4 regions of the Psychrobacillus sp. FSL H8-0487 genome follow, and region 3 is predicted to be linked to each of the others. Evidence: riboswitches for the same ligand, from Rfam matches in the RefSeq annotation. Region 3 holds a riboswitch; each other region holds the start of a gene.
The links. Region 3 has a riboswitch for S-adenosylmethionine ahead of MHI47_RS18900 (cyclase family protein). Riboswitches for the same ligand answer to the same signal wherever they lie in the genome.

Region 1: another riboswitch for S-adenosylmethionine. It lies ahead of MHI47_RS00940 (O-acetylhomoserine aminocarboxypropyltransferase/cysteine synthase family protein); the one in region 3 lies ahead of MHI47_RS18900 (cyclase family protein).
Region 2: another riboswitch for S-adenosylmethionine. It lies ahead of metA (homoserine O-acetyltransferase MetA); the one in region 3 lies ahead of MHI47_RS18900 (cyclase family protein).
Region 4: another riboswitch for S-adenosylmethionine. It lies ahead of MHI47_RS02550 (methionine biosynthesis PLP-dependent protein); the one in region 3 lies ahead of MHI47_RS18900 (cyclase family protein).

The regions. Positions count from the first base shown of each region.
Region 1 is NZ_JBBOZA010000001.1:178,757-183,396, forward strand. Features, by position in the region: gene MHI47_RS00915 (M3 family oligoendopeptidase) at 1-779, opposite strand, end outside; gene MHI47_RS00920 (DUF2087 domain-containing protein) at 939-1,694, shown strand; gene MHI47_RS00925 (GIY-YIG nuclease family protein) at 1,714-2,058, shown strand; gene MHI47_RS00930 (YdcF family protein) at 2,140-2,727, opposite strand; gene MHI47_RS00935 (glycerol-3-phosphate acyltransferase) at 2,742-3,383, opposite strand; SAM riboswitch class I at 3,541-3,655, shown strand; gene MHI47_RS00940 (O-acetylhomoserine aminocarboxypropyltransferase/cysteine synthase family protein) at 3,768-4,640, shown strand, end outside.
Region 2 is NZ_JBBOZA010000001.1:1,809,865-1,814,504, forward strand. Features, by position in the region: gene abc-f (ribosomal protection-like ABC-F family protein) at 1-1,204, shown strand, start outside; gene MHI47_RS08985 (methyl-accepting chemotaxis protein) at 1,351-3,357, shown strand; SAM riboswitch class I at 3,423-3,528, shown strand; gene metA (homoserine O-acetyltransferase MetA) at 3,604-4,512, shown strand; gene MHI47_RS08995 (aldo/keto reductase) at 4,583-4,640, opposite strand, start outside.
Region 3 is NZ_JBBOZA010000001.1:3,687,273-3,691,912, reverse strand. Features, by position in the region: gene corA (magnesium/cobalt transporter CorA) at 1-518, opposite strand, end outside; SAM riboswitch class I at 721-823, shown strand; gene MHI47_RS18900 (cyclase family protein) at 918-1,655, shown strand; partial or broken gene MHI47_RS18895 (5-methyltetrahydropteroyltriglutamate--homocysteine S-methyltransferase) at 1,775-1,923, shown strand; gene MHI47_RS18890 (BCCT family transporter) at 2,091-3,566, opposite strand; gene MHI47_RS18885 (hypothetical protein) at 3,810-4,169, shown strand; gene MHI47_RS18880 (M55 family metallopeptidase) at 4,403-4,640, shown strand, end outside.
Region 4 is NZ_JBBOZA010000001.1:513,394-518,033, forward strand. Features, by position in the region: gene metC (cystathionine beta-lyase) at 1-892, opposite strand, end outside; gene MHI47_RS02550 (methionine biosynthesis PLP-dependent protein) at 889-2,007, opposite strand; SAM riboswitch class I at 2,092-2,199, opposite strand; gene MHI47_RS02555 (hypothetical protein) at 2,283-2,483, opposite strand; gene MHI47_RS02560 (TetR/AcrR family transcriptional regulator) at 2,691-3,251, shown strand; gene MHI47_RS02565 (DUF2798 domain-containing protein) at 3,546-4,061, shown strand; partial or broken gene MHI47_RS02570 (universal stress protein) at 4,264-4,452, opposite strand.

The DNA.
Region 1 (4,640 bases), 3.5 Mb from region 3:
ATGCGTTTTGCTTGTCGCTCATAAAGTCTAGTTGCAACAGGAACGATAAAATCACGGACCTGATCACGGAATTTTTTTACCATCTCTGCATTGTAATCGATACGGTTCATACGAATATAGCCGAGCTCTACAAAGTTCTTGTACCCGAGAGTTGTTGCTATTTCATGGCGTACTTTTACTAGTTGATCATAAAGGTCATCAAATTTCGCTTCATTTTTATGGAAAAATCCACTACTAGTCTCTTTTGCTTTTTTACGAGTATCACGATCGGTAGATTCAGCATATGGTCCCAGCTGTGCAAGTGTTAATGTTTCCCCGTTAAATTCTACTTGTGCGGAAGCAACTAGCTTCGAGTAGTCGGATGCAAGCTTATTTTCTTTTTGCATAAGAGAAATAATTTCCGGTGAGAATGCCTTAATCTGATAATCTGCCAAATCGAATAGTTGATTGCCCCATTTATCCTCCAGTTCATCTCGAAAAGGTGATTCAACCAACGCTTTGTAGTATTCAGTAATCATCTCTTCAATTTCAGGATTCGTTTCATCAAAATAATCACGCTCTTTTTGATAGAACTCATCATTAGTATCGATAGATGCACGAATATAAACTAAGTTTGCTTGTGTAGAATAATCATTGCGAAATGCATTGATATTCTCGATTGCCTCATTCTGTTCTGCTACAGAAGAAGCTTCTTTAAATTTTGTTAATAACTCTCTAAATGTAGATTTGTCTTGTTCTAAATTTGGACGTTTATATTCATAATCGTTAAATGTAACCAATGGAATTCCCCTCTCTATCGTTTCGCTTTACGAAACTCCTTATTCATATTGTTTATTATTTTCAGATAAATTGCAACCACATTTTTACATATTGATAATTTACAAACGTTATTATATAATGTTTGTAAATTAATAAACAAAGATTGGTTGTGTTTGTATATGGAAGTGTCAGAATTACTTTGGAGTGCCTCCTCAGAACAGTTAAAGTCAGGGTATGCTGAAGAAGACGAAATGTATATTTGTATTATGTGCGGTTTTAAAGTTGAAAAGGGATTCATTTATCCAAAGAATAATATGTTATATGAAGCAGAAAAATTCATGAAGCATCATATTGAAATGGAGCATGACTCTGTTTTTCAATATCTAATAGGGCTTAACAAAAAATTTACTGGCTTAACCGAACATCAAAATAGCCTATTACGCCTCTTTTATGAGGGTAGAAGTGATGCAGAAATACAAACAGAGTTAGGAATTGGAAGCTCTTCTACGATTCGAAATCATCGTTTCGTATTAAAGGAAAAGGAGCGACAAGCAAAAGTGTTTTTAGCGATGATGGAAATGTTAAAGGCAAAAGACAATCATGCACCGACATTTTTACCGCTTCATAAGACTGCAACGATGGTGGACGATCGGTATAACATCACGCAAGAAGAACAAAAAGATATCGAAAGTAAATTCTTCCCAGACGGAATAGATGGACCTCTTATGAAATTTCCGAGGAAAGAAAAGCAAAAACTAGCAACCTTAAGAGTTCTGATCCAAAGATTTGAAAAAGGAAAAACTTACACAGAGAAAGAAATAAATCATGTACTAAAGAATGCTTATGAGGATTTCGTAACATTAAGACGTTACTTAATAGAGTATGGATTTTTGGACAGACAAGACGATGGTAGTGCGTATTGGGTGAAAAACTAAGTAGAAGGATGGAATATAAATGGATCGCAAAAAAGAATTAAAACAAGAATATAAAGAAATTAAAATCGAGGGCGGAATTTACGTCATCACAAACAAACGAAACGGTAAAAAGTATGTAGCTTCTACACCTAATTTTAAAACGTTGAATGGGGTTAAATTTACATTAGAAAACGGACTCCATTCAAATAAAAATCTGCAAAAGGACTGGACTCAGTTCGGCAAAGATAATTTTGACATAGAGCATATGGAGATTATTAAAAAAGAGGAAACTGAAAGTAGGGTAGGCAAAAAAGAATTAGAAAGGTTATTGGAGAAATGGTTAGAAAAACTACAACCTTTCGGTGAAGAAGGGTATCATAGCTAAAATGAATTTTATGGAATAGTAAAAAGATGGGTATCAAGAAAATAACACGATAATTACTTAATACCCATCTATTTGTAACAATCAATTCCCCAAAATATATGCCTTTAACAACGCGACACGTTCTCGCGTACGAACCTTGAATTCAACCACTTTGGGAGTTTTAGCAGCCACGACATCTGATTTCCATCCTAGTTTACTTGCTAGTACTTTGGATCGTTGTAAATGGTAGTCGCTTGTTATAAGGGTGACGGAGTCGATATTACTGGGTAGTAATTCTTGTGAGAACAGTAGATTTTCATATGTTGAGGTGGCTTTGTCTTCTAAGATGAGTCGATCTTCGGCTATGCCATTTTCCAATAGAAAATCTCTCATCACCACGGCCTCTTCGATATCTTCATCGGGACCTCGTCCACCTGAAAGTACTAATTTTACATGGGTATATTTTTGGGCATACGCAAGAGCAGCCTCCAATCGATACTGTAAAGCAAAAGAAGGGATATTCCCTTTTTTCACTTTGGCACCAAGCACAATAGCATATTGATTGGTGCCATCTGCCTTTGGATTTTGACCATTTTCAAGCCAATTACTCGTGAGAACCCATATCCCAATTCCACTAGAAATAATCACTACTAATGGGATAAGCACGATCCACCTCATTTTCTTCTTCATGATATTCACTCATTTCATACAGATGGTTTCTTCTTACTTAAGAAAGTGGAGATTCTCATCTCTTCCTTTCGCATTAAACGACGGAAATTCTCGAGATGTAGTACAACAGCCATCAAAAATAGGAATCCGGCAATAGCCATTGGCCCTACTCCTTCTGCAAACCAAATGGATGCACCGATAAAAACAAAGTAAAAAACAAACACACCAATTAATAAATAGTCCGTTAATAATGTAGTTCCGATTAATAATATAAGTCCGATTAAACCAAGCGGCCAGCTAAGAGCAAGTAGTACACCAATAAGGGATGCAGTGCCTTTACCACCTTTAAATTTAGTGTAAAGAGGGAAGTTATGTCCAAGTATTACAGCAGCACCTGCACTATATAGCAGGATGTCCTGTTCCACTATCGAAAAATGTGCGTACTGTGAAACCCAAAAACCCGTCCCAATTACGACTATAACTCCCTTTAAAATATCAATTATGGCAACTAAAATGCCATATTTTGCGCCAAGAACAATAGCTGCATTTGAGGCGCCAGAATTTTTTAAGCCCTCTTTTTTAATATTTACCCCACTCAGATACTGAGCTATTTTAGAACCGTGAATGGACCCAACAAGATAACTGATCACAAGGATACAAATCATCGGAATGAGCATTTTTTTCACCCCCATTAACTTCAATATATTAAACGAATGAAAAGATGAGAAGTTTCAGAATTTTAAAGTATATGTTTTTTAATTATTCAAAAAAGTATTGACAAATAGATTGGTAGAAATCTATACTGTGTAACAAGATGGAAAACTAAATCTAATACTCTTATCAAGAGTGGCGGAGGGAATAGGCCCTACGATGCCCGGCAACCAACAAGTTCTCAACTTGGAAAGGTGCTAAATCCTACAAATTCTAAATTGAATTTGGAAGATAAGAGGAGGAACATGCGAATTTGCACCCTCTTCTTAATTGAAGAGGGTTTTTTGTTTGTTCTAATCCTCCCTCGCCTCCATAAGCGTCCATCTAACTACATTTTAGGAGGAATTCAAATGACCAATCTACAAAAAGAAACACTACTTTTACACGGTGGCCAACAACCAGATCCAGTGACTGGATCACGAGCAGTACCCATTCATAAGACGACATCCTTTGTATTTAGAGATACAGAACATGCACAAAACCTATTTGCTCTTGCAGAAACAGGTAATATCTATTCACGTATTACGAATCCAACTGTGGATGTATTTGAACAACGAATTGCATTATTAGAGGGGGGAACGGCAGCAGTTGCATTTTCTTCAGGAATGGCAGCTATCGCATTTTCTATATTAAACATTGCAGGAGCAGGAGACGAAATTATTGCTGCTGAGAATTTATACGGTGGTACGTTTAATTTATTTGCTCATACATTGCCGCGATATGGTATAACGGTGAAATTTGTAGATTCTACAGATCCAGAAAATTTCCGAGCTGCTGTGACAGATAAAACGAAAGCATTTTTTGGAGAAATTATAGGAAACCCAAGCTTAAATGTATTAGATATAGAAAACGTAGCAGCCATTGCTAACGAAGTAGGAGTGCCTTTACTTGTAGATAGCACATTTGCTACTCCATATGGATCGAACCCTATTAAGTACGGTGCTCATGTCGTAATTCATTCAGCGACTAAGTGGATTGGTGGTCATGGTACTACGATTGGTGGAGTTGTAGTAGATGGAGGAAACTTCAATTGGGACTCCGAGAAATTTCCAGGATTCACACAACCGGATGTGACCTATCATGGTCTAAGATATGGAATAGACGTTCCAAACGTGGCATTTGCAGTGAAATTACGCGTTCAATTGCTTCGTGATTTTGGTCCAACTTTAAGTCCTGAAGCAGCATTTTCCTTTTTACAAGGACTAGAAACACTTCATTTACGC
Region 2 (4,640 bases), 1.9 Mb from region 3:
TGCAGATTTAGAGGAAGGAGAGCTTTCTCTTTATCATGGGGATTATTCTGCCTTTATATTAGAAAAAGAAGCCAAATTAATGCGTGAATTTCAGCATTATGAGGAGCAACAGAAAAAGATAAAAAAAATGAAGGATGCAATAAGACGTCTTCGACAATGGGCCAATGAAGCGGTGCCACCAAATCCGAAGTTATTCCGCCAAGCACGCAATATGGAAAGAGCACTAGAACGTATGATAAAAGTGAGAAAACCACTCATCGACCCCAAAAAGATGGAGCTATCATTTGAATTTGCTTCTAGAAGTGGGAAAGAAGTAGTCATGATGAAAAATGTATACAAATCATTTGGTGAGAATGTTTTGTTAGAAGATGCTCAGCTTAATCTATACTGGAAGGAACGGGTTGCGATAGTTGGGCGAAATGGTTCAGGTAAATCCACTATTTTACATCTGTTGTTAGGTAATCTTCCGATTGATAATGGAGAGGCTCGGTTAGGTAGTAATGTGCGTGTAGGTTATTTATCGCAGCATTTCGAAATCCAGAATCCGAAGGCAAGGCTGATTGATGTATTTCGAAGTGAGTTAAATTTAGTAGAGGGGGATGCTCGTCATATTCTTGCGAAGTTTATGTTCTTTGGTCCCGATGTTTTCAAGCGAATAGGTGATTTAAGTGGTGGAGAACGTATGAGACTTCGCTTAGCGCAACTTATGCATCAGGATATTAACCTCCTAATTCTTGATGAGCCGACGAACCATTTAGATATCGAATCGAGAGAGGTCCTGGAAGATGCTTTGGGTGATTTTGATGGTACTATTTTAGCTGTTTCACATGACCGATACTTTTTGAACAAATTATTCCCGAAAACGGTCTGGTTAGAACAAGGTCAGCTAACAACTTTTGAAGGGTCATATGATTGGGCGCGTATAAAGTGGGAAGAGCAAGTACCAATTGAAATTCCTTTTAAAAATGAAAAACAAGAAAAACCAACATATAAAAGAAGTGCAGGAGGAAGTGTAGAACGAAAGATTGAGGAAGAGATTCAAGCAGTGGAAAAAGAAATTTCCAACCTAAAAGAGAAAATTGAAATAGAAGAGGATTGGGAGACATACGAAAAACTATTGAAAGCTATTGAATCAAATGAAATGAAGATAGAGAAATTGACTCTGGAATGGATAGAGCAAGAAGATGATTCAAATTGTATATAATTTTGATAATAGAAAAGAAATTTATCAAATAGTTAGAAAAGAGCATTAACATTCATACATTTGTACTATATAATAAATTAAATACTATCCCAAATGGATTAGTAATATTGGCATGTATTTAATTTTATATAGAGAGTAGATGGAAAATGAGAAAATCAATAAAGTGGAAAATTATTGTTTCAGTAATGGCATTAATATTCGTAAGCATGATACCGTTAATAAGTATTAGTACAAATACAATAAGTGAAAAGACCGAAAAAGATTTACTTGACCAGAGCCAAGTAATAGTTAAAGAAATGACCTCATCCATACAAAATTATCTAGCTGTATACGAAAAAGGGCTTTTACAACTATCTACTTCTAATGCAATTTTAGATTTTGAAAATAATGAAAAAGCTACGAATGTAGTATTGACTACTCAATTAGAAAAAAACTTAGATACTAGATTCAATGAATTTGTTTCTTTGTATGATGCTGTAGCATCTGTGTATATCGCTTTTCCAGATAAATCGATTGAAATAATACCAGAAGCGGACCTTGGAGCAGACTTTGATCCAACCTCAAGAGAATGGTATTCCAATGCTGTTTCAAACAAAGAGAGTTTTAGCTGGTCTAAACCATTTGTGGATGCAGCAACTGGAGAATATGCTATTTCTGGTGCTAAAGCTGTTATTAAAAATGGCCAAGTGGTCGGTGTTCTTGCTATTGATATTTTACTGTCGAAGTTAACAGAAACGTTAGCTGACAGCGAGTTGGGGTACGAAGGTTATCCTATAATTGTAGATGCTGATGGTAATGCCATTGTTCATCCAACGTTATTTGGTGAAAATTTATCCAAGGATTCTTCTGTAAAGAAAATGCTTTCTAGTACCTCAGAAACAGGACATGTGACCGGTTTGATGGATGGTACTAACACAACTACTGTATACACTACGTTACCAGGATTAGATTGGAAGGTAGGCGCTGTTTATGAAGAAAGTAAAACCCATCAAACAGCAGACAGTATTCGTTCACAAATAATTATTATTGTTATATGTATAGAAGCGTTAATCTTTTTAGTATTATTTTTCCTAATAAGTCGTATATTGAAACCGATTGAACAACTTAAAAGATTGATGGATTCAATGGCAGAAGGAGATTTAACTGTTCAGGCTAATATTAAATCCAAGGATGAAATCGGACAACTAGCGAATAACTTCAACAAGATGGCTGTAAATATGAATGAAATTATTCAGGTCGTGAAAGAGTCAGCGAGTAATGTTCAATCGAATTCGGAAAGTTTAAGTGCTGTGGCAGAAGAAACAAACGCTTCCGCAGAGCAAGTTTCGTCAGCTGTGAGTGAGATTGCGGTAGGTGCTTCTAAATCTGCAGAAGATGCTGTAGACGTAACAGAAAGTTCGTTGCACTTAAGTGATCAAATCAATCTCATCAATGAAAAATCAGTAATGATGACTGATATAGCTATAAAAGCAAACACTATGAATTCGAATGGTCAAAACCAAATGAGTGAACTTAAATCATCTTTCCAAAACTGGGAGTCAAATCTAATCTCTATGTCCACATTGTTTAGTACATTGGAAGTTAGAGTAAATGCGATTGGTAGTGTGATGGAAACTATTATGCAAATTTCTGCACAGACGAACCTACTCGCATTGAATGCAAGTATTGAAGCTGCACGGGCAGGGGAGCATGGAAAAGGATTTGCAGTAGTAGCGGATGAAGTACGGAAACTAGCGGAGCAATCTGCAAAAGCGACAGAAGAAGTAAAGCATACTATTACGGAACTTCAAAGTGAATCGCATACTGTAGGGCAACAAATGGAAGATACTATCAAAACTTTCCGTGAGCAGGGATCTGTTGTAACAAATACTGAAGTAACTTTTGGTGAAATATCGTTACTGATGAATAATTTGCAAACGTCAATCGATGCTGTTTCAGCAGAAATTGAACAGGTTTCTACCTTTAAAGATCAAGTTGTAGATACGATTCAAATGATGGCTTCAACTTCAGAGCAAACTGCAGCAGCATGTGAAGAAGTAAGTGCATCATCAGATGAACAACTGAGAGCGATCCAATCGGTAGCGAAAGCTTCGGAGACTCTTACAGAGCTTAGTGACAAATTAGCGAATGCAGTAAATCGCTTTAAAGTTTAAAAGAAGTTGAATTGCTTGAAAACAAATGTTAATATTCACTCAGGAAGAACAATATAATTTAATAACTCTTATCAAGAGAAGCCGAGGGAAATGGCCCGTTGAAGCTTCAGCAACCTCTGACTAGTCAGAAAGGTGCTAACTCCTACAAGATAATTTCTTGAAAGATAAGAATTGAGAGCAAAACGTTCACCCTCTTTTCTTGTTTATAGGAAAGAGGGTTTTTTGAATTTAAAGGAGGACAACAAATTGCCTATAAATATACCAAAACAGTTACCTGCAGCTGAACATCTTAAAAACGAGAAAATATTTATCATGGATACCGATCGAGCGATAGCTCAAGACATACGTCCGTTAAATATAGTTATCTTGAACCTTATGCCTGAAAAAGAAAAAACAGAGCTTCAATTGCTCCGTTTACTAGGAAATACGTCGCTACAAGTAAATGTAACCTTTTTACATATGGCAACCCATGATTCCAAAAATGTAAGTAAAACACATCTAGATACCTTTTATACGACATTCGAGGATATTAAGCACCGAAAATACGATGGGATGATTATTACCGGTGCACCTATTGAGCATTTAGAATTTGAAGACGTTAATTATTGGAATGAGATTATGGAAATAATGGATTGGTCTAAAACTCAGGTGACCTCAGTTTTACACATTTGTTGGGGGGCTCAAGCCGCTCTCTACCATCACTATGGTATCGGGAAATATGACTTGTCGAAGAAATGCTTTGGGGTATTCAGTCATCGTTTATCAGACCCAACTGTACATTTAGTTCGAGGGTTTAATGATGAATTTCACGCACCTGTGTCTCGATACACAGCTGTATCTTTCGATGAAATAAAAAAAGACCCTCGTTTAATACTGCTTTCCGACTCAAAGGATGCGGGTGTTTTTCTAGTAATATCAAAAGATAAAAAGCATATTATGATTACGGGTCATCTAGAGTATGATGCAACTACACTTGCAGACGAATATAACCGAGATATTAAAAAAGGTGTGGATATTGATGTCCCAAAAAATTATTTTCCAAACGATGATCCAACACAAATACCGATGAACTCCTGGCGTTCCCATACACATTTACTTTTTTCCAATTGGTTGAATTATTATGTGTACCAAGAAACTCCTTATGATTGGGAGTAACTAAAAGGCTGGCCGTGAGTGAATTCACGATCAGCCTATATATGTTGATGAAAATGAGCAATATAATTTTTTATTCTGTCTTAAAAATTCGGTTAATTTCCTGCATTTCTTCTATCGTCAGTTCCACT
Region 3 (4,640 bases):
TCCATAGAAAAATGGCGCATATCATAAGTAAGCTTGTCTTCTACAGCATTTAAATAGCCTTCAATTTTATAGACAATCGGAAAATAGGCATCTACTACTGTATCGATGATATTATAAGTTGCATGGATAGCACCTCTATCCCAGCCTTGTGAATTTTGTCTAATACGCTGCCGTGCTTGCTCCATTTCATGCATCGGATGGAAATGAAATGACACTACATAGTCTTGACCAACAAATATGTCTAACTCTTCCGCTTCTAATGTTTCCTCATTGAAAGAATGTAAAACAAAGAAGTTATAACCATCATAATAGTCCACTTTAGGACGCTGTAGCCTTTGTAAGCAATCCTCAATTGCCAGTGGATGAAAACGAAAGAAAGAACTAAGCAAAAGTTCTTCTTCTTTGGTTGGCTCGGCAATGTCAATCCAGTACCATTCAAACTTTCTCCGTTTTATATCTTCTATAGGAAAGTCATTTACTATTTCATGATCGGTCGTTATGCCAATCGTATGGATCATACATACCCCTCTTTTCATCACTATCTCTTTTCATATTATCTCATAGTCTTCATATTATTAATGTACCTAAAAAACAGAGGAAATGAAAAGAAAATTATGATGCTTCCACCATTAAAAATATTATATTCTAAATAAAAAGAAAATAATGGTTGACTTAGGTAATTTCTATTTGTATACTAGGTGTTAATCAAATAAAACAACTTTCTTATCAAGAGAGGTGGAGGGACTTGGCCCTATGATACCTCAGCAACAGGCAAAAATTTGTACTGTGCTAATTCCAGAAGCGTTATGCTTGAAGATAAGAAGAGACTAATTCACCGATGACGTGTAAACCTCTTCTTGTTTCTAAGAAGGGGTTTTATTTGATTTTAACTATAAAAAATAGGAGGAGAAATCAATATGTCATCGGAATTACTAAAAGCATTCAACACATTGAAGGAAAAGCAGTGGGTAGATTTAACACACACATTTGGAGCTAATTCACCACATTTCGCCGCTTTTAAAGCAGCTGAAATCGACACATTGTTTAATCATGATGATGGATTCTTTGCACAAAGCTTTCAATTTGCAGGACAGTACGGCACACATATAGATGCACCTATACATTTTGTAAGGGATACGCGTTACTTAGAAGAACTCGAATTGAAAGAATTGGTATTACCATTAGTCGTCATTGATCAGTCAAAGGAAGCGGCTGAAGATAATGATTTTACTTTATCGGTGGATGACATTTTCACATTTGAAAAAGCTCACGGAAAAATCGAAGAAGGCTCATTTGTCGCTCTTAGAACCGATTGGAGTAAACGTTGGCCAGACGAAAAGGAATTTAACAATATGGATGCAGCGGGTAATAATCACGCGCCGGGTTGGGGATTAGAAGCTTTAAAGTTTTTATTTCAAGAACGAAAGATTAAAGCAATAGGACATGAAACATTCGACACGGATTCAAGTGCGGATTATCTAAAAAACGGCGCATTACACGGAGAATATTATGTTCTTGAACAAGACACTTACCAAATAGAATTATTGACGAACTTAGATAAGCTTCCTGCAACAGGAGCCATTATTTTCAATATCGTCCCGAAGCCAGAAAAAGCCTCTGGATTCCCAGTTCGATCATTTGCCATCTTACCATAGAAGGAGTGAGATAAATGGACAGTTCAAACAGCTATTCAAGCACCATTTCGAGCGGACACTGTAGAAAGTTTGTTAAGACCAGAAAGTTTACTGGCGGGCTTTAGACTTCTTTGAACACAGAAGTAACTCAATATGTTCCGCTGGAGCAGTTGAGTATTAGTCCGCAATGCAGATTTGCTTCTAGACATCATGGTAATAAGCTTACAGAAGAACAGCGGTATAAAAGATTAAAAACATTGTTGATATTTCTAGAGAAGTTTGGAGTTAATCCGTGTAAGATCTCGACTACTTTCCATACTCATTTGTAGAATACTGTAGCTGAGTAAAAATATAACTTTCTTTCTCGGGTCTCATTTGATAATGAGAAAGAAAGTAAAGTTTTAAACATAAATGAAATGCCAAGGGAATAAACCCTTGGCATTTCATTTGTTTTCATTATTTTCTTTCTGCTTTTAAAGCCTTAAACAGTGAAATAATCATAAGTAACATTACGAATGAAAATGGTAAGGCGGCAATAATAATTGTATTTTGTAATGCCGCTAATCCATTAACGGATAACAAAATAATAGCGATTACGGATAATGTGATTCCCCAAGCGAGCTTCACTCTGTTCGGTGGAGTCAGTGACCCGTTGGTCGACTGCATACCAAGAACGAAAGTGGCAGAATCTGCCGAAGTAATGAAAAAGGAAGCAATTAATAACACAGCAAAAACAGAAATACCTGTAGAGAAAGGCATCATATGGAACATTTCAAAAATAGTCAATTCAGTAGATGCTTGTGCTAAATCAGCAATGCCTCTTTTCTGAAAGTCAATGGCTGTTGTACCAAAAGCTGAAAACCAAAATGTTCCCAGTAAAGTAGGTGCTACAAGAACACCTGTAACAAACTCACGTATTGTACGACCTTTAGATACTCGAGCAATGAACATACTAACGAATGGTGCCCATGAGATCCACCAAGCCCAATAGAAGATAGTCCAATTGTCTAGCCACTCTCGATTATGACCATTCAATGGGGATGTACGAAAACTCATTTGTACAATATTCCCTAAATAACCTCCGAAAGAATCTGTAAACATATCTAGAATCAGTAAGGTAGGTCCCATAATAACGACAAAACCAAGTAAAGCAAGAGCTAATAGTAAATTTATATTGGACAAATATTTTATCCCTTTACTTAATCCAGACCAAGCAGATGCTACAAAGAGGACGGTGACAACCGCTATAATGATAATCTGAGACGTAATGCCAATTTTGAAGCCAAATAAGTAATTTAAGCCGGCATTAATTTGAACAGCACCGAATCCAAGAGAAGTAGCAACGCCAAATGCTGTGGCAAAGACAGCGAGCACATCTACGAGAGTACCCCATGGGCCTTCCATTCGTTTGCCGAAAATTGGTTTCAAAGTGGAGGAGATTAAGCCTGGTTCCCCCTTACGGAATTGGAAGAATGCAAGAGATAATGCAACAACCCCATACATAGCCCAAACATGGAATCCCCAGTGGAAGTAAGTTTGACGAAGGGATTCTTTAAAAGCTGCATTCGTACCTGGTTCAGCTGTGGCAGGATCAATGGCAAAATGTGACAAGGGTTCAGCTGCCCCATAAAAGACAAGCCCAATTCCCATACCAGCAGAAAACAACATAGAAATCCAAGTAATAGTTGAAAATTGCGGACGATCTGAATCTTTTCCCAGTCGGATTTTTCCATAGGGACTAAAGATGAAGAAGATGCTTAATACTAACATTAGCGTCATAAGTAACATATAGTACCAACCAAATGATGAAGCAACGAAAGTTTTAATAGTACTAGTAAAAGCTTCAAAACTTTCCGGGGCTAAAGCACCGTATCCAACAGCTAAAACTATTAAACCAATCGTTATATAAAATACCTTTGATAATTTTTTCATGTTTTCCCTCTCTCGCGTTTTTATCCTAAACGCTTAACTATACTAATAAAATATTATAGAATCAACCAAAATACTTATATTTATTCCTTATAGTATTACCATTTTAGCTTAGATTGAAACTTCTTCTTTCCCAATAAAGCCTATCAAGCTGTTTTTATTTTTACTTAATGGGGATGTTTGTCTAGTTAGTTTCTTCTCCTCTTGCATTTACTAATAGTAGTGCAAGAAGGAGGTGAATTAACAATGAATCAACATCAACATCAACAACCCTGTTCCTGTAATCCTTGTCAACAAAAGCAGTGGCAACAACCAGCTGCTCAACCAGTTGTTTGTCCTCCGCAATACCGAGTGCGTGATTCGTTCTTACCTAGAATGCAGCCTGTTATCCATCCAATTGTAAATGTGAATAGAGAGCATATCGTAAACGTTCCTCAGCACTTTTACACAGTTACAAATCAAAATGTAATGGTACCCGGCAGCCAACAGGCATTTCCTATGCAACAAGGACAGTTTCCACAACAATCATTTGGTCAACCTTACGGACAACAGTTTGGGCAACAACAATTCGGACAGCAACAGTTCTTCCCAGGTCAGAATAGATAATTCATCTGTATTCTAGTTTTCTTCGTTATGAAGAAAACAACAGCAAATGCCTTTATATCAAAGTGCATTTGCTTTTTTATTATGATTTTAATGTAAAGCTTTTCTTTCTAATCATTCGATACAATGTATCTATGTATTTAGATGTATTGTAATATTCAGTATATTTTGATAAAGTTTATAATTATTTCGGTTTCTAAAAGAAAGAGAAAAGTAGAAAGATACGGGGGAATAATATGAAGCTATTTTTATCGGTCGATATGGAAGGAATAACAGGTTTGCCAGATTACACGTTTGTAGAGTCCAACAAGCATAATTACGAACGGGCGAGACGTATAATGACTCAAGAAGCAAATGCCATTGTGGAAGGTGCTTTATCAAAAGGTATAAAAGAAGTACTAGTCAATGACAGTCACTCTAAAATGAATAATCTCCTGGTAGAAGAATTACATCCAGATGCTTCCTTAATCACAG
Region 4 (4,640 bases), 3.2 Mb from region 3:
TCGACTGTCTGTTATGTGTATCAAATCCTGGATGAGTGGACAGTCCAGGAAAATAGACTTTTTCGACTAAATCATGCCCACTTAAATAGTTGGCAATTTTTCTCGCAGTTTCAGCAGATTTTTCAAATCGTACACTTAGTGTTTTTATCCCTTGTATGAGAGAAAATGAATCTTGTGCACCTAAAATAGCACCGAATGAGTTCTGGATAAATGCTAAACGATTACCTAAATCATCATCTTTTGTAACTGCAAGTCCTGCAATAACATCGCTATGTCCGGATAAAAATTTTGTGGCACTATGTAAAACGACATCTACTCCCAAGTCCAGTGGACGTTGGTATAATGGTGTCATAAATGTATTGTCTAAAAAGGTTAAACAGTCATGGGACTTTGCAAGCTCTACTACTGCATGAATATCAGTGATACCCAAGCAAGGGTTCGAGGGTGTCTCAATGTATATTAGTTTTGTATTGGGTTGTATTGCTCTTGTAATTGCATCGATGTCAGTAAAATCTGCAAAGCTGTGCTCAATCCCAAAACGAGGCAATACTTCGGTAACAAAGCGAAAGGTACCGCCGTATACATCTTCTGTAATAACGATATGATCGCCAGAAGACAAAAGCATAAAAGCAGAAGAAATAGCTGCAATTCCCGAAGCAAATGCAAGTCCTCTAGTTCCTCCCTCTAGTTCCGCAATGGTTTTTTCAAGTGCTTCTCTTGTAGGGTTTCCCGATCGACTATAGTCATAAGGGCCGAAATTATCAAAGTTTTCTTGATGAAAAGTGGAGGATAAATAAATAGGAACATTGACAGCTCCCGTTTTTATTTCTGAATTTCCACGAGTAGAGGCGACGACTAGACTAGTTTCCAATGACTCTTTGAAATCACTCATTTTAAAACCTCACTTTCTAAAGTATTAAATACTTGTTGTAAATCTGTTATTAAATCTTCGACCTCTTCAATTCCCACCGAAAAACGAAGGAGACTATTATCAACCCCTCGTGCAATTCGTTCCATCTCCGGTATATCCGCATGTGTTTGTGTAGCAGGATAAGTAATAAAGCTCTCCACACCGCCAAGACTCTCTGCAAATACAATTAATTTCAAATTCTCTAGGAAAGGGGCAACCCACTCGCTTTTATGTAAACGGAAGGACAACATCCCACCAACCCCGGGATATAATACATCTTTAACTGCAGGCTCTTGCTTTAAAAACTCTGTAATTCTTTTAGCGTTTAAATCATGTTGCTTCATACGTAGATGAAGCGTCTTTAATCCTCTTATGAGTAACCAAGAATCGAAAGGAGAAAGGACGGCTCCTGCTGCATTATGATTAGTTTGCAGCTGTTCACTAAGTTCCGCACCCTTTGAGACGACAAGTCCCGCAAGAACGTCATTATGTCCACCAATATATTTGGTACCACTATGAATGACAATATCAGCACCCATTTCAATAGGTCGCTGTAAGTAAGGAGTAAGGAATGTATTGTCTACGATTAAAAGTAGATTATGCTCTTTTGCAACCTCAGCAAATAGTTGGATATCAATTTCCAACATCAAAGGGTTTGTTGGGGTTTCAATAAATAAAGCTTTTGTATTTTTGGTTATCAATTCTGTTACTTCTTCAGCTGATTCAAACTTTGCATAAGTGGTACGAATATTATAAGAATCTGCATACTGGTTAAATAACCGGTAGGTTCCACCATATAAATCATCAGGCGCAATTAATTCATCCCCTGAGCGAAAAAGGGACAAAACCAATTGTATAGCGGCCATGCCAGAACTACAGGCAAAGCCAGCATCTCCAACTTCTAACTTTGCAATTCCATTTTCTAAAATAGCGCGAGTTGGGTTTTTAGTTCGTGTGTAGTCATATCCTGTTGACTGCCCGATCCCATTATGTTTGTAAGCTGTTGAAAGATAAATAGGGGGATTTACCGCACCAGTTTTCTCATCACTATGGTTGCCCAATTGAACTAACTGTGTATCGATACTGTTCTTTGACATTAGATGCTCATCCTTTACAATTAAAATAAAAAAAAGAGGATTCTCTAATAAGAAGAGAATCCTCAAGTAATATTGAAGTTTGTCTTCTTATCTTCAAGACGTCAAACGTCTATTTGGAATTAGCACCATACCTAAACGTGGCTGGTTGCTGAGACATCTACGGGCCAATCCCTCCGTCTCTCTCGATAAGAAAAATATATTAAATTATCACAATTTTTAATTTAAATAAGCTTAACACGTAGATGTGTTTTTAACAAGATGCATTTTGTTCAACATCATAACAAAAATGTCCATATTAAAACAATTACTCCGAGTATTAATGATATCCAACCTACTATTAACTTGTGAGAATAAGCTAAAGCTACTAGCCCCAAAAGAACTGCTCCAGCACCTAGCCAAAGCGGAGCATAAAAGAAACCTAGCACCCCTAAAACGATACCTAACAAACCAACCCATAATCCTGTAGAAGACTCCATCGTATCCACCTCCCATCTTGTATTGTAGGAACATAAGGCATAATGCTCCTCGTAATATTATATGAAGGTTTAGGAAGGGGAGATAAACAATCAAGGGTGTATTGGGCGCTTTGCTATTTATTTAAAATAAACAAAATACTAGAATGTTGTTAAAAATTTGTTATACTAACAAACAGACCCGTCGGTATGTTAGGAGGAAATTCAGATATGGATACTAAATCACTCATAATTGAAACTGCTACAACACTGTTTCAACAAAAAGGCTACAAAACTGTAGGACTAACAGAAATTTTAAAAGCATGTAACGTTACAAAAGGGGCCCTTTACCACCACTTTCCAAATGGCAAAGACGAACTCTTAATAACTTGTTTACATGCTTTAAAAGAAGATATTACAACAGATATTAAAGTGATTTTCAGTAAGCATCCTTCGACTGAAGATGCCATAGTTTCCATGATTGATAAATTAATTCGTAGTTTTGAAAAGGATGGGACCATCACTGGCTATACATTTAGCAGTATCGTTAGTGAGATGGCGACAATGAGTGAGCCTGTCCGAACCGCTTGTAGTGATTTGTATGAAAATATAGAGCAAATTTATTATATTAAACTATTAGCCGATGGTTTTTCGGTTAAAAAGGCTACTGCCATTTCATTATTATTGACTGCTTCAATTGAAGGAGCAATGATGCTGTGTTTAACTCAGCAATCAACTAATCCCTTAATTAAAATTTCGAACCTATTACCAACTTTATTAAAGAATTTCTGAAAAGGAAATCCAATATATAAAAAGAGTACAGTAACTCTGTAATATTGTAGGAATTGTCGGCTGTTTAATGAAACAGCTTTTAATAATGCACTTAGGAATCTATGGACTAGCTTTAATCCAAGCGAAAACCCCCATTAACATGGTTTGCATATAGGATTTAAATGAAAAACTTATGGACACTTCAAAGAGTTTTTTCTCTCTATAACGTTATCCTCTATTATAAAAATCGACTGTTTTGCTTCATATTAATTGCCAAGGTCTAAATAAGCTTTTTGAAAGGAAGATAAGTAAGATATGCATCAAGATAAAAGACTACCAAAGAATGGTAAAGAAGGCGCAATATTTGGCGCAATCATTTGTACATTATCAGTACTATTTATAGGATCAATCAACATAATTCTTGCAGCTGGAGGATTTAACAGTGAGGTTGCAATGGATATGTTAATCCTGTTGCCTATTATTTGGGTTATTGTGATGATTATTGAACCGTTAGCTATCGGTCGTTTTGCTGAATTTTTAGCATCTAAATTTATTTCACCAACAGACGGTTTTGCTGCTCGTATTATGTTCCGTACACTGTTCACAGTTTTAGGTATGTCATTTACAATGACTATTGTTGGAGATATCATGGGAAATGGATTTACAACTGATATCTTTACTAACTTTATCCAAATTTGGCCACGTAACTTTTTAATAGCTCTATTCTTAGAAAGTTTGGTTATTCAACCGATTGCACGTTTTGTAATGGTTAAAATGCATGAAGCTCAAGATAGAAAAGCATTAGTTCAAACAAATACACAAAGTATCTAGGTAAAGTAAGGTACATGGACATTGCACTTACACATCGGATGAAGCTTTCTGTAATAGGGTAAATGAATCAGGAGAAGCTACGAGATACAGTCACGTAGCTTCTCTACTTTTTAAGTAATCCTCCAATGTCGGTTCCCTAAAAGGTGAATAAGTTAATCCTATAAAAAAAGCGTCCAGACTTTTGAAAGTCTGGACGCTTTTTTTATATTGTTGAACCAGTTGTACGAATGACTAATACATCACATTTAGCTGAACGCACGATTGCTTCAGATACCGAACCAATCAAATAGCGTTCTACTGGCGTATGACCAGTAGCACCGCAAATAATTAAATCTGCCTCCACTGATTTAGCAATCTCTTTTGTTATTACTGTTTTAGGTGAACCATGGTCCGTATTTAAGGAATACTCACCCGATAATTGGAGTAAAAGTACAGTTCAATAAATTACATTACAAAATCCTCTTGTTGAGAAATACATTTTTTAATGATTAATGTGGAAAGCGTCACTTGAAACAGAAATCAGGGTTATATTAGTTGGATTATATTGTTCAAAATACTTGGGGCACTTAGTTCAAGGTA